2 regions of the Streptomyces sp. 6N223 genome follow, and region 2 is predicted to be linked to the other one. Evidence: riboswitches for the same ligand, from Rfam matches in the RefSeq annotation. Region 2 holds a riboswitch; the other holds the start of a gene.

Region 1 (5,491 bases), on a different contig from region 2:
GTCACTGCGCGGCCCTCCTGGTCAGAACGAGGTTGATGAAGACGGGAGCGCCGATGAAGGCGACGACGATGCCGACCGGAATCACCGACGGCGCCAGCACCGTACGCCCCACGGTGTCCGCGATCACCAGCAGCAGTCCTCCCGTCAGGAAGGAGAACGGCAGCAGGTACCGGTGGTTCGCGCCGATGGCCAGGCGGGCGATGTGCGGGCCCACCAGGCCGACGAAGCCGATCACGCCGCAGAAGGACACCACGACCGCCGCCAGCACCACCGAGACCACGATGAGTCCCACCCGCACCGCGGTGACGTTCACGCCGAGGCTCCTGGCGGCGTCGTCACCGGCGAAGGCGATGGCGTTGAGGTCGCGGCTGAACCACAGCAGGAGCGGCAGGGCGGCCAGCGTGAGGGCCCCCACCAGCAGGACGTCGTTCCAGTCGGCGTCGTTCACGGAGCCGAAGGTCCATCGCACGATCGCCTGGAGGGTGTTCTCGTCGGCCACGAACTGGAGGGCGGCGGTTCCCGCCTCGAAGAGCTGGGTGAGCGCGATTCCCAGCAGGAGCAGAGTGGCGGTGGACATCGCCTTGGCGGACGCCAGCCCCAGGACCAGCGCGGAGACGGCCAGCGCGGTACCCAGCGCGCTGCCGATGACCAGCCACGACCCCGAGCCGGCCGATCCGCCGGAGAAGAGGATCGCGAGTCCCGCACCGAACGCCGCGGCCGGCGAGACCCCGAGCGTGAAGGGGCTGACCAGCGGGTTGCGCAACAGGCCCTGCATGACCACGCCCGCCAGTGACAGCGCGGCGCCGGCCGCGAAGGCGAGCAGCACCCGGGGCAGCCGCAGGTTGATGATGATGGCGTATGTCTGGGCGAAGTCCTCGGTCAGTACGCCGCCGAAGACGCGGAGGCGAACTGCGCGCCACACGTCGAGGAGCCCGGCGTCGGCCGTCCCGGCGGCGACGCACCAGGCGGAGACGAGGACGGACAGCACCGTGCCGGCCACCAGCACCGCGGGCCGCCCCGTCCACGCCTCGCGGGAGCGCAGGCCGGCACGGCCCCGGAGTCGCTCGGGGGCGGCGGATTCGGGGGACGGGGGGCGAGTCGCGGTCGCCGGGCCACCGGGGGAGGCGTTCATCGCGCGTCAGCCCACCTTCTGGATGTACGCGTCCTCGCCCGGGAAGTCCGTCCCCTGGAACTCCTCGGCCCACCGCGCCAGGTAGTCGCCGGGCTCGACGTCGGCGAACTCCTCGGGGTGCAGCCACTTCGCCAGGTAGAGCGCCCCGATGGCCTTGGACAGGCCGCTCGTGGCCCAGCCGTTGGTCACGAAGACGCGGTCGTCGCCGACCGCCGCGAGGTCCTGCCAGCCGGCCCGGCCGGTCAGTTCCTGGCCCAGCGTGTCGAACCGGCCCTGGCCGGTGGGCTCGGCGGAGGGCTCGAACTCGTGGACCACGACCTCCGGGTCGCGCTCCAGGATCGCGGCCGGATCCACCGTGGTCTCGGCCTGCTCGTCTCCGCCGGTCTCCAGGTCGCCGAAGATGTTCTCGCCACCGGCGGCCACGATGATCTGGTCGAAGCCCGAGCCGGGCAGACCGGTGAGGTAGGGCTCCACGGTCTCCCAGTACACGCGCACGGGCTCGGTGCCGGCCACTCGGTCGCTGATCAACCCGAAGATCTCGTCGTAGAAGCCGGAGACCCGCTGGGCCCCCTCCGGTTCGCCGAAGACCTCGCCCAGCAGCTCCACGGTCTCGTGGAACACGTCGAAGTCCCAGGCGGTGGCCACGACCACGGGGATGCCGAAGGGCTCAAGCTGCTCGCTGGCCGCCTGCCAGGCCCCGTTGCGGGGCAGGACGAACACGTCGGGGTCGAGTTCCGCGACGGCCTCGTAGTTGATCTCCTGAAGGTCCTCGCTGACCACCTCGTCGCCGGATATATCCAGGTAGGGAAGGCGGTCCGCGGAGACGCGGTCGTAGCCCACGACCTTCTCGCCTGCGCCGATGGCCTGGGCGAACTCGTTGCCGTAGCTGTTCAGGACGACGGCGCGTTCGGCGGGTCCGTCGAGTTCCACGGTGCGGCCGACGTCGTCGACGACGGTGAGGGACCCCTCCCCTCCGCCCCCGGTGCCCTCCTCGGACTCCTCGGTGACGGTGCCGCAGGCACCGGCGAGGAGCACGACGGCAGTCGCGGTGGCGAAGACGGTTGCGCGGGGCAGGCGTTGTCTCATGGCGGTTCCGTTCCGGGATGGTTCTGGGAGGGGTTGTTCTGGCGGTCGGCGCGGCGTTACGGCCAGTAGGGGTCGCCGAGGCTGAGCATCAGCCGGTTCGCCCAGGCGAAGAAGGCCGTGGCCGCCACGAGGTCGGCCAGCTCGGCGTCGGTGAGCCCTTCGGCGCGCAGCCGGTCCACGTGGGCGCTTGTGGCGCTGACCGGGGTGGTGGCCAACGCCGCGGCGAACTCGACGATCGCGGCCCAGCGGGAGTCCTGGCCTTCGGCCAGCGGAGAGGTACGCCGGGGCACCCAGTCGGCGTCCCGCTCCAGCCTGGCCCCCAGGAGCCGGTCCGCGTCCGCGGGGCGCCGGGACATCTGGGCGGCCTTCCGGGCGTGCACGGAGGCGCAGTACACACAGTCGGTCACCTTGCTGGTCGCCGCCGCGGCCAGCTCGCGCTCGGCGCGGGGCAGGCCCTCGAGGGTGGCGAAGATCGCGGCATCCAGCCTGGTGCGGGCCGCCAGGACCGCGGGCAGCCGCGCCAGGAGCCGGAAGTACTCGCCGTTGGTCTTGCCCCGGAAAGACGCCTCCTGCTCGGGCGTGAGCTCCCCGTCGGGCACCGGGGGCACCCACGCGGTCCAGGACAACAGTTCCCGGGTGTACGCCACCGGCCGCTCACGCCCGTTGGCCGCCGTCCGCGCGGTGCTCTTGGCGCGACCACGTCCGGGCGTGTGCCGCGCCGGCGGGGGCGCTGCGGCCGGGTCACGACCCTGGAGCAGGCGCAGGCCCTGGATGACACGCGCCTGAAAGGCCGTGAACGCCGCGGTCTGGGAAATCGTCACGATCGCGTCGGTGGACCAACCCGCGTCGGCCAGCCGGTCCAGATCCTCGCGCGTGGCCAACGCCGGGGAGACGGTGACGAGATCGATGTGGGCCGCCGCCGCCCGCAACGCGGGGTCGCCTGGGAGTTCGTCGTGCCACAGCAGGGGGTCGGCACCCCGCTCCGCGTGGTCGCGAACGAGGTCCTCCGCCCCGTGCCAGCGCGCGGCCAGCGCGGCCAAGCCCCGGCGCACCGGGCCGCTCACCGGCGCCTCCCCGCTGAACAGCGCCGCTCCCGCTTCCTGAGCGTGCGCGGACACCTGCGGCTTCGCGGCGCGGGCCGCCTCGATCCGCTCGTCCAGCCCGGCCAGCCGCCCGATGTCGTCGTCGGCCGGCCCGCGGTCCGCGGTGTCCTTGTGCGTGGCGTCGCTTGACGCCGCGTCGGGAGTGGTGCTCATGGGGTCCGCCTCGTCGTGCTTGGTACGTGGTGCTTGTTGCCTGGTCGCGTGGTGGCCGAGGCACGCCGCAAACGCGTCGAAACCGTCGAAGACGAAGACGAGATCTCGCCAGGAGCACGCTTGCCGCATCACCGCAGCCGGGTCGTCTTCCCGGGGGCACCCCGCCGTGCAGGAGGGTTGCCGGCCAGCTAGCCGGGACTTCGCGCTGGCACTCTTGACCTGCTCGTCAAGCTAGCCGACCGCAGAGACTGAGAAAACCTCAGTCCGGAATGTGAGACCCAGTCATCCGCGATGCGGGCAGCAAGCCGTCCCGGCTCTCCACCGCGCGTGCCTGACTGGCTGGGCCTCTCCCCGCTGGCGCATGCTGCGCGCGACCGCATGCGCCAGACCGGCGAGCGCCGGGACGCAATCGCTGATCCCCCGGAGCATGGTCAACCATCGGGCTGGTGGTGCGGTGCGCGCGAGCGGTCAGCGCGCGAGCCGACGGCTGGCGGTGTCCGGAGGGGCGGCTCAGAGGCCGGCGGCAGCCAGACAGGAGGACGCGGTGACACGGCGCAGATCGATGTGTCGGCGCGACGTCAGGCGGGGCAATGGCTGCATATTGCAACTTTCGGGGAGCGCCCCGCGGTTGTCAAGGCTGGTCGGTGACACCCTCGTCTCGCCATGCGGACACGGGATTCCATGGCCGCGCATGGCGGGTTAACGTTCCGGCAGGTCACGAGTGACAGCGACCACGGCCCCGGCCCGCTGTCCGGCAACCCTCCAACCGTGGCGGGGTGCCCCGGGTGATGACCTGGCCGTCGGCAAGCGAGGCCGTCGGCAAGCACGGTCAAGGAGAGAGCTCCGTCATGCCTGTCACCACTGTTTCCGCCTGCCTGCCCGTTCTCGGAGCCGAGGTCCGCGCGCCCCTCGACACCGGCGAAGACGTCCCGTACGCCGCGCTGGACTACGCCGCCAGCGCGCCCGCGCTGCGCGCCGTCTGGGACGAGGTCGCCGCCTTCCTCCCCTCCTACGGCAGCGTGCACCGCGGCGCCGGGTACCTCTCCCGACTCTCCACCGAACTGTTCGAGGAGAGCCGGGCGACGGTCGCGGCGTTCCTCGGCTGCCGTCCCGACGATGCGCTGATCTTCACCCGCTCCACCACCGACTCGCTCAACCTGCTGGCCGGCGCGCTGCCCGAGGGCTGCCAGGTCTTTGTCTTCGCCACCGAGCACCACGCCGCGCTGCTGCCCTGGGACCGGCACGGCCGCGCGGCGGTGACCTGCCTGCCCGCGCCCAGCACGCCGGAGCAGGCCGTCGCCATCCTGCGTGCCGCGCTCGCCCAGGCCGCCCCCGGGCCGAAGCTGCTGTGCGTGACGGGAGCCTCGAATGTCACCGGCGAGCTGTGGCCGGTGGCCGACCTCGCCGCCACGGCGCGCTCGTTCGGGGCGCGAACGGTGCTGGATGCCGCGCAGTTGGCGCCCCACCGCCCGGTGGACATCGCGGCCCTCGGCGTGGACTGGGTGGCGTTGTCCGGGCACAAGCTCTACGCACCCTTCGGTGCCGGCGTGCTGGCCGGGCGGGCCGACTGGCTCAGCCCCGCCGAGCCGTACCTGGCGGGCGGCGGCGCGAGCGCGGTCGTCAGCGCGTCGCCGGATGCCGGGGTCGAGGTCACCTGGCACACCGCGCCGGAGGTGCGGCACGAGGCCGGTTCTCCGAACGTCGTCGGCGCCTACGCCCTCGCCGCCGCCTGCCGAGCCCTGGACGCGGCGGGGTTCCCCGCCCTGGTGGCACGCGAGGAACGCCTGCTGGCCTCCCTCCTGACGGGCCTGGCCGAGACACCCGGCGTGCGGGTGCTCTGGCTGTTCGGCCAGGACGCGCCCCGGGTCGGCGTGGTGTCCTTCGTAGTGGCGGGCTGGGAGAGCGGCGCGCTCGCCCGCGCGCTGTCCGATCGGTACGGCATCGGCGTGCGCGACGGGCTGTTCTGCGCCCACCCGCTGGTACAAGCCCTCCTCGGTGACAGGGCCGAGGACGGAGA
Region 2 (5,491 bases):
GGTGGTGGTGCCGTCACCGGCCACGTCGTCGGTCTTCTTCGCGACCTCCTTGACGAGCTCGGCGCCGATCTTCTCGTAGGAGTCCTCGAGCTCGATCTCCTTGGCGATCGAGACACCGTCGTTGGTGATCGTGGGGGCGCCCCACTTCTTCTCCAGGACGACGTTCCGGCCCTTGGGGCCCAGCGTGACCTTGACGGCGTCGGCGAGCTGGTTCATACCGCGCTCAAGGCCCCGCCGCGCCTCCTCGTCGAACGCGATGATCTTGGCCATGTGAAGTGGTCCTCCCATATACGGGGGTGGATTGCTCCGGACCGCGATGGCGCCCGCGACGGACGGCCCGCCGCCCCTGTGGCACCCTGCGCCACCTGGACGGCGGACCTCACCGAACCGGTCCTTGCTGTCACTCTCACAAGGAGAGTGCTAACGCCCATGATTAGCACTCGCCCCCCCAGAGTGCAAGCCTGCCCGAAGGGCAGTCGGTGAGGGGTGGTGGCCGGGCGACGGGAGGGCGCAAGCCTGCCCGAAGGGCAGTCGGTCAGGGGTGGCGGTCCCCGGAGGCGCACATGGTGGGGCCCCGCGCCCGGTGGCCGGGGGCGGGGCCCTTGTAACGTGACGGATGTGCTATGCGGCTGGTGTGTGGTGCGGTCGGCGGTTCAGGCGGTAACCCGGACCATGTCGGCCTGTGGACCCTTCTGTCCCTGCGAGATCTCGAACTCGACCCGCTGTCCCTCTTCCAGGGTGCGGTAGCCGTCCATCTGGATCGCGCTGTAGTGGACGAACACGTCCGCACCACCGTCTACCGCGATGAAGCCGTATCCCTTCTCCGCGTTGAACCACTTGACGGTGCCCTGAGCCATTCCTAACTCCCCTATTGCTGGCCCTTTCACGAGACCGCACTTCGCGGACCCGGGTCATACTTCACAGACCCCACCCCCGGGCGATTGGGGGTGTGCGCCGGAACGCTCGACCGCCGCTGAATGTATCTGGACGTACGCCCAGTGCAACAGGTCATTCGGACGAGAAATTATGATGAGTCAGAACGGGGCAAGTGGCCCATAATAGCTGAAAGTTGAATCTTTTAATGCGGCGCAACCGCGCCAACCAGACAATTGGTACGTCGACTTTCAGCCTTAATTCCGCGCGATGTGTCGCGAATTCATATGCGAGTGGCGCCGTTTGCCGGGTGGGACGACCCGCGCGACCCCGCGCGATCACCCTATCCCGCCCCGCACACGCCGCTGCCCCCGGGTGGTCACCCGGGGGCGGCGCGTGATAGGCGTGACGGTCCGTCGTCCGTCGTCCGTCGTCCGTCGTCCGTCGTCCGTCCGCTCAGCCGCCGGCGACGGCGGGGATGATCGACAGGCCCGCGCCGTCCGGCGTAGGGGTGTCGAGACCCTGCGCGAACCGCACGTCGTCGTCGTTCACGTACACGTTCACGAAACGCCGGAGCGCGCCCTGCTCGTCCAGGACCCGGGCGCCGATGCCCTGGTGGTTCTTGTCCAGGTCCGCCAGCACCTCGCCCACCGTGTCGCCCTCGGCGGTCACCTCGGCCTGCCCGCCGGTGTAGGTGCGCAGGATGGTCGGGATTCGGACGGTCACGCTCATGCCAGGCCAGCCTTTCGGAACGACTCCAGATTCGGGCGGATGGTCGCGGTCGGGCCCGCCGTCGGGGCCACCGCTTCCAGGGTCTTCAGGCCGTCGCCGGTGTTCAGCACGACCGTGGTCAGCGAGGGGTCGAGCACCCCGTTCTCGATCAGCTTGCGGGCCACGCCGAGCGTCACGCCGCCCGCCGTCTCGGCGAAGACGCCCTCGGTGCGGGCCAGCAGCCCGATCGCGTCCAGGATCTGCCCGTCGGTGACGTCCTCCACCGCGCCGCCGGTGCGCCGTGCGATGTCCAGCACGTACGGCCCGTCCGCCGGGTTGCCGATGGCCAGGGACTTGGCGATGGTGTCGGGCTTCACCGGCCGGACCACGTCGTGCCCGGCGCGGAACGCCTGGGAGACGGGCGAGCAGCCCTCGGCCTGCGCCCCGAAGATCCGGTACGGCCGGTCCTCCACCAGGCCGGTGGCTATCAGCTCCTTCAGCCCCTTGTCGATCTTGGTCAGCTGCGAGCCCGAGGCGATCGGGACGACGAGCTGGTCGGGGATCCGCCAGCCGAGGCGTTCGCAGATCTCGAAGGCGAGGGTCTTGGAGCCCTCGGCGTAGTACGGGCGGAGGTTGACGTTGACGAAGCCCCAGCCCTCGCCGACCGGGTCGCCGATCAGCTCGCTGCAGAACCGGTTCACGTCGTCGTAGGTGCCCTCGATGGCGACGACCTGGCCGCCGTAGATCGCGGCCATGACGACCTTGCCCTGCTCCAGGCCCTCGGGGATGAAGACGCAGGAGCGCAGCCCCGCGCGGGCGGCGGCGGCGCCGACCGCGCCCGCCAGGTTGCCGGTGGAGGAGCAGGACAGGGTGGTGAAGCCGAAAGCGCGGGCGGCCTCGACGGCACAGGCCACCACCCGGTCCTTGAAGGAGTGGGTGGGGTTGGCCGAGTCGTCCTTGATGTACAGCTCTCCGGTCACGCCCAGCTCGGCGGCGAGCCGGTCGGCTCGCACCAGCGGCGTACACCCGGGATTGAGGTTCGGCTGCTCGGCGACGGTGGCGGGCACCGGCAGCAGCGGGGCGTAGCGCCAGATGCTCTGCGGCCCGGACTCGATGCGGGCGCGCAGTGCCTCGGGGTCGCCGGCCGGCAGGTCGTAGGCGATCTCCAGCGGCCCGAAACAGGACGGACAGGCGAAGTCCGGGCTGAGGGGGGAGCGCTCCCCGCACTCCCGGCAGGAGAGCGCGGCGGCCGGGCCGAGGTCGACGGTCGCGGGAGCGGTGGTGGCGTGCGTGGTGAGCACAGACATGGGTGCGAGGCCCTTCTCTCCTCATCTTCCCCGTGACGGCTCTCGCCACGGGACGGAATTGGCACCTTCCCCACCGGGAGCCTCGCGTCGTCACGAGACCGGCGGAAGGGTTGCCGGGGCTTCAACGGGCCGTTCCCTCTGCCCCTCTGGATGAGCGGTATGCGGTTGTGGGCGCGGGCCTCGATATGCGGAGGACACCTGCGCTGTCCGAGACTGTAACGGACGGCCCGCACAATGGCCCGGGCCGTCCGATCCGCGAGACGCCGAAGACCCGCGAGTCAGGCCAGTCGATCACGACTGATCACTCAGAGAAAGCGGACGAAGAAAAGCGGGCGCGGTGGGTTCGGGCACCACCAGGAAGGGGCAGATACGGCCATACGGGTAACAACATGGCCGAACGCGAACAGGAGCGACATTCGTGCTGGAAGAGGCAGAGGAGTGGCTGAGCCGCCGGTCCTGGGTCGCCGCTGACCGCTCGCTGCCGCAGATGCTGAACGCGAAGCGTGAGGCTGGTGCGGCCGCCAGCATCAGCGTGGTTCTCCCCGCGCTGAACGAGGAAGCGACCGTCGGCGCCATCGTGGAAGCGCTCCGGCGCGACCTGATGGAGAACGTGCCGCTGATCGATGAACTGATGGTGGTGGACTCCGGCTCCACCGACCGCACCTCCGAGGTGGCCGCCGCGGCGGGCGCCAAGGTCGTCCACCGGGACGAGATCCTCCCCCGGCTACCGCCCGTGCCCGGTAAGGGCGAGGTGCTCTGGCGCTCGCTGCTGGCCGCCAGCGGCGAGATCATCTGCTTCGTCGATGCCGACCTGCGGGAATTCGACTCCCGCTTCGTCTCCGGCATCCTCGGACCCCTGCTCACCGAGCCGCGGGTACAGATGGTCAAGGCCATGTACGACCGCCCGCTGGGCGACCAGCCGTCCGGCGCCCGGCAGGGCGGCCGCGTCACCGAGCTCGTCGCCCGCCCGCTGCTGAACCTCCACTGGCCGCAGCTGGCCGGCGTGGTGCAGCCCCTGGGCGGGGAGTACGCGGCGCGGCGCTCGCTGCTGGAGCGGCTGCCGTTCCCCGTCGGGTACGGCGTGGAGCTCGGCCTGCTGATCGACACGCTCAACCTGGCCGGCCTCGACGCGCTCGCCCAGGTCGACGTGGGCGTCCGCAAGCACCGCCACCAGGACGGGCAGGCGCTGGGCCGGATGGCCGCCGCGATCATGCGCACCGCGCAGAGCCGGCTGCCGGGCCCGGTGCCGGTCCGGCCGGGGATAACCCAGTTCGAGAGGACCGATACCGGGGGGTTCGCCCCGCAGACCCACCACATCCACACCGAGGAACGCCCGCCCATGACGAGCGTCCCCGAGTACGCCGCCCGCAAGGCGGCGTGACGGGAGACACGTTTCATCGCTCGCGCGGCGGGCTAACTACCTTCCGCGCGAGCACATCCTCATGCCCTCACGGAAGGTGATGAGCCCATGACGGCCGACGGCAGCGTCGTGATCGCGTCCAACCGCGGCCCGGTGAGCTACGCCGTGTCCGAGGACGGCTCGCTCACCGCCCGGCGCGGCGGCGGAGGCGTCGTCTCCGGCCTCAGCGCGCTCGGCCCGGACGGCGGCCTGTGGGTGTGCGCCGCGCTCGGCGAGGGCGACAGGGAGGCGACGCGGCGCTTCGGGCGGCGCCTGGACCCGGCCGCGACCGGCGGGCAGGCGGTGCGGATGCTGAACATCTCCCCCAGCACCTTCGACGCGGCCTACAACGGCATCGCCAACTCCGTGCTGTGGTTCGTCCACCACATGCTGTACCAGACGCCGCTGGAACCCGTCTTCGACAGCGCCTTCGAGAAGCAGTGGAGCCGCTACAGCGCGTACAACGCCATGTTCGCCGACACGGTGGTCGAGGAGGCCGCCCCCGGCGCCGCGGTGCTGGTGCAGGACTACCACCTCTCGCTGCTGCCCGGCATGCTGCGGCAACGCCGCCCCGACCTGCGGATCGGGCACTTCTCGCACACGCCGTGGGCGCCGCCGGACTTCTTCCGGGTGCTGCCGGACGGCGTGGCCCGCGAGCTGCTGCGCGGCATGCTCGGCGCGGACCGGGCGGCGTTCCTCACCCGCCGCTGGGCCGCCGCGTTCGCCGCCTGCTGCGCCGAACTGCTGGGCGCGGAGGTCTCCGCCGGGGGCGACGCGGTGACGTACGAGGGCCGCACCACCCGGCTCGGCGTGCACGCGCTCGGGGCGGACGCCGACTTCCTGCGGGAGCGGGCGTACGCCGCCGACGTCGACCGGCGCCTGGCCGAGCTGCGCGGGCAGACCGGGGAGTGCCGGACGATCGTGCGGGTGGACCGCACCGAGCTGTCGAAGAACATCGTGCGCGGCCTGCACGCCTACCGGCGGCTGCTCACCGACCACCCCGAGTGGCAGGGCCGGGTCGCGCACCTGGCGTTCGCCTACCCCTCGCGGCAGGACCTGGCCGTCTACCGCGACTACACGGACGAGGTCTCGCGGCTCGCCGAGGAGATCAACGGCGAGTTCGGGCGGGACGGCTGGACCCCGGTGCTGCTGCACGTCAAGGACGACTTCGCGCGTTCGCTCGCGGCGTACCGCATGGCGG

What was found. A riboswitch is a leader RNA that binds a small molecule or an ion and turns the genes downstream of it on or off. The one in region 2 is predicted to bind S-adenosylmethionine.
Region 1: linked by a shared signal. The riboswitch ahead of ACTWQH_RS11165 (peroxidase-related enzyme) and the one ahead of thrC (threonine synthase) in region 2 are both predicted to bind S-adenosylmethionine.

The regions. Positions count from the first base shown of each region.
Region 1 covers NZ_JBQQCA010000013.1:79,173-84,663, forward strand. The annotation lists gene ACTWQH_RS11150 (ABC transporter ATP-binding protein) at 1-5, opposite strand, end outside; gene ACTWQH_RS11155 (FecCD family ABC transporter permease) at 2-1,132, opposite strand; gene ACTWQH_RS11160 (ABC transporter substrate-binding protein) at 1,139-2,218, opposite strand; gene ACTWQH_RS11165 (peroxidase-related enzyme) at 2,275-3,474, opposite strand; SAM riboswitch class IV at 3,586-3,694, opposite strand; gene ACTWQH_RS11170 (putative leader peptide) at 3,985-4,167, opposite strand; SAM riboswitch class IV at 4,188-4,306, shown strand; gene ACTWQH_RS11175 (aminotransferase class V-fold PLP-dependent enzyme) at 4,323-5,491, shown strand, end outside.
Region 2 covers NZ_JBQQCA010000025.1:34,560-40,050, reverse strand. The annotation lists gene groL (chaperonin GroEL) at 1-270, opposite strand, end outside; gene ACTWQH_RS17250 (cold-shock protein) at 654-857, opposite strand; gene ACTWQH_RS17245 (ubiquitin-like small modifier protein 1) at 1,330-1,605, opposite strand; gene thrC (threonine synthase) at 1,602-2,891, opposite strand; SAM riboswitch class I at 2,910-3,048, opposite strand; gene ACTWQH_RS17235 (glucosyl-3-phosphoglycerate synthase) at 3,310-4,272, shown strand; gene ACTWQH_RS17230 (alpha,alpha-trehalose-phosphate synthase (UDP-forming)) at 4,360-5,491, shown strand, end outside.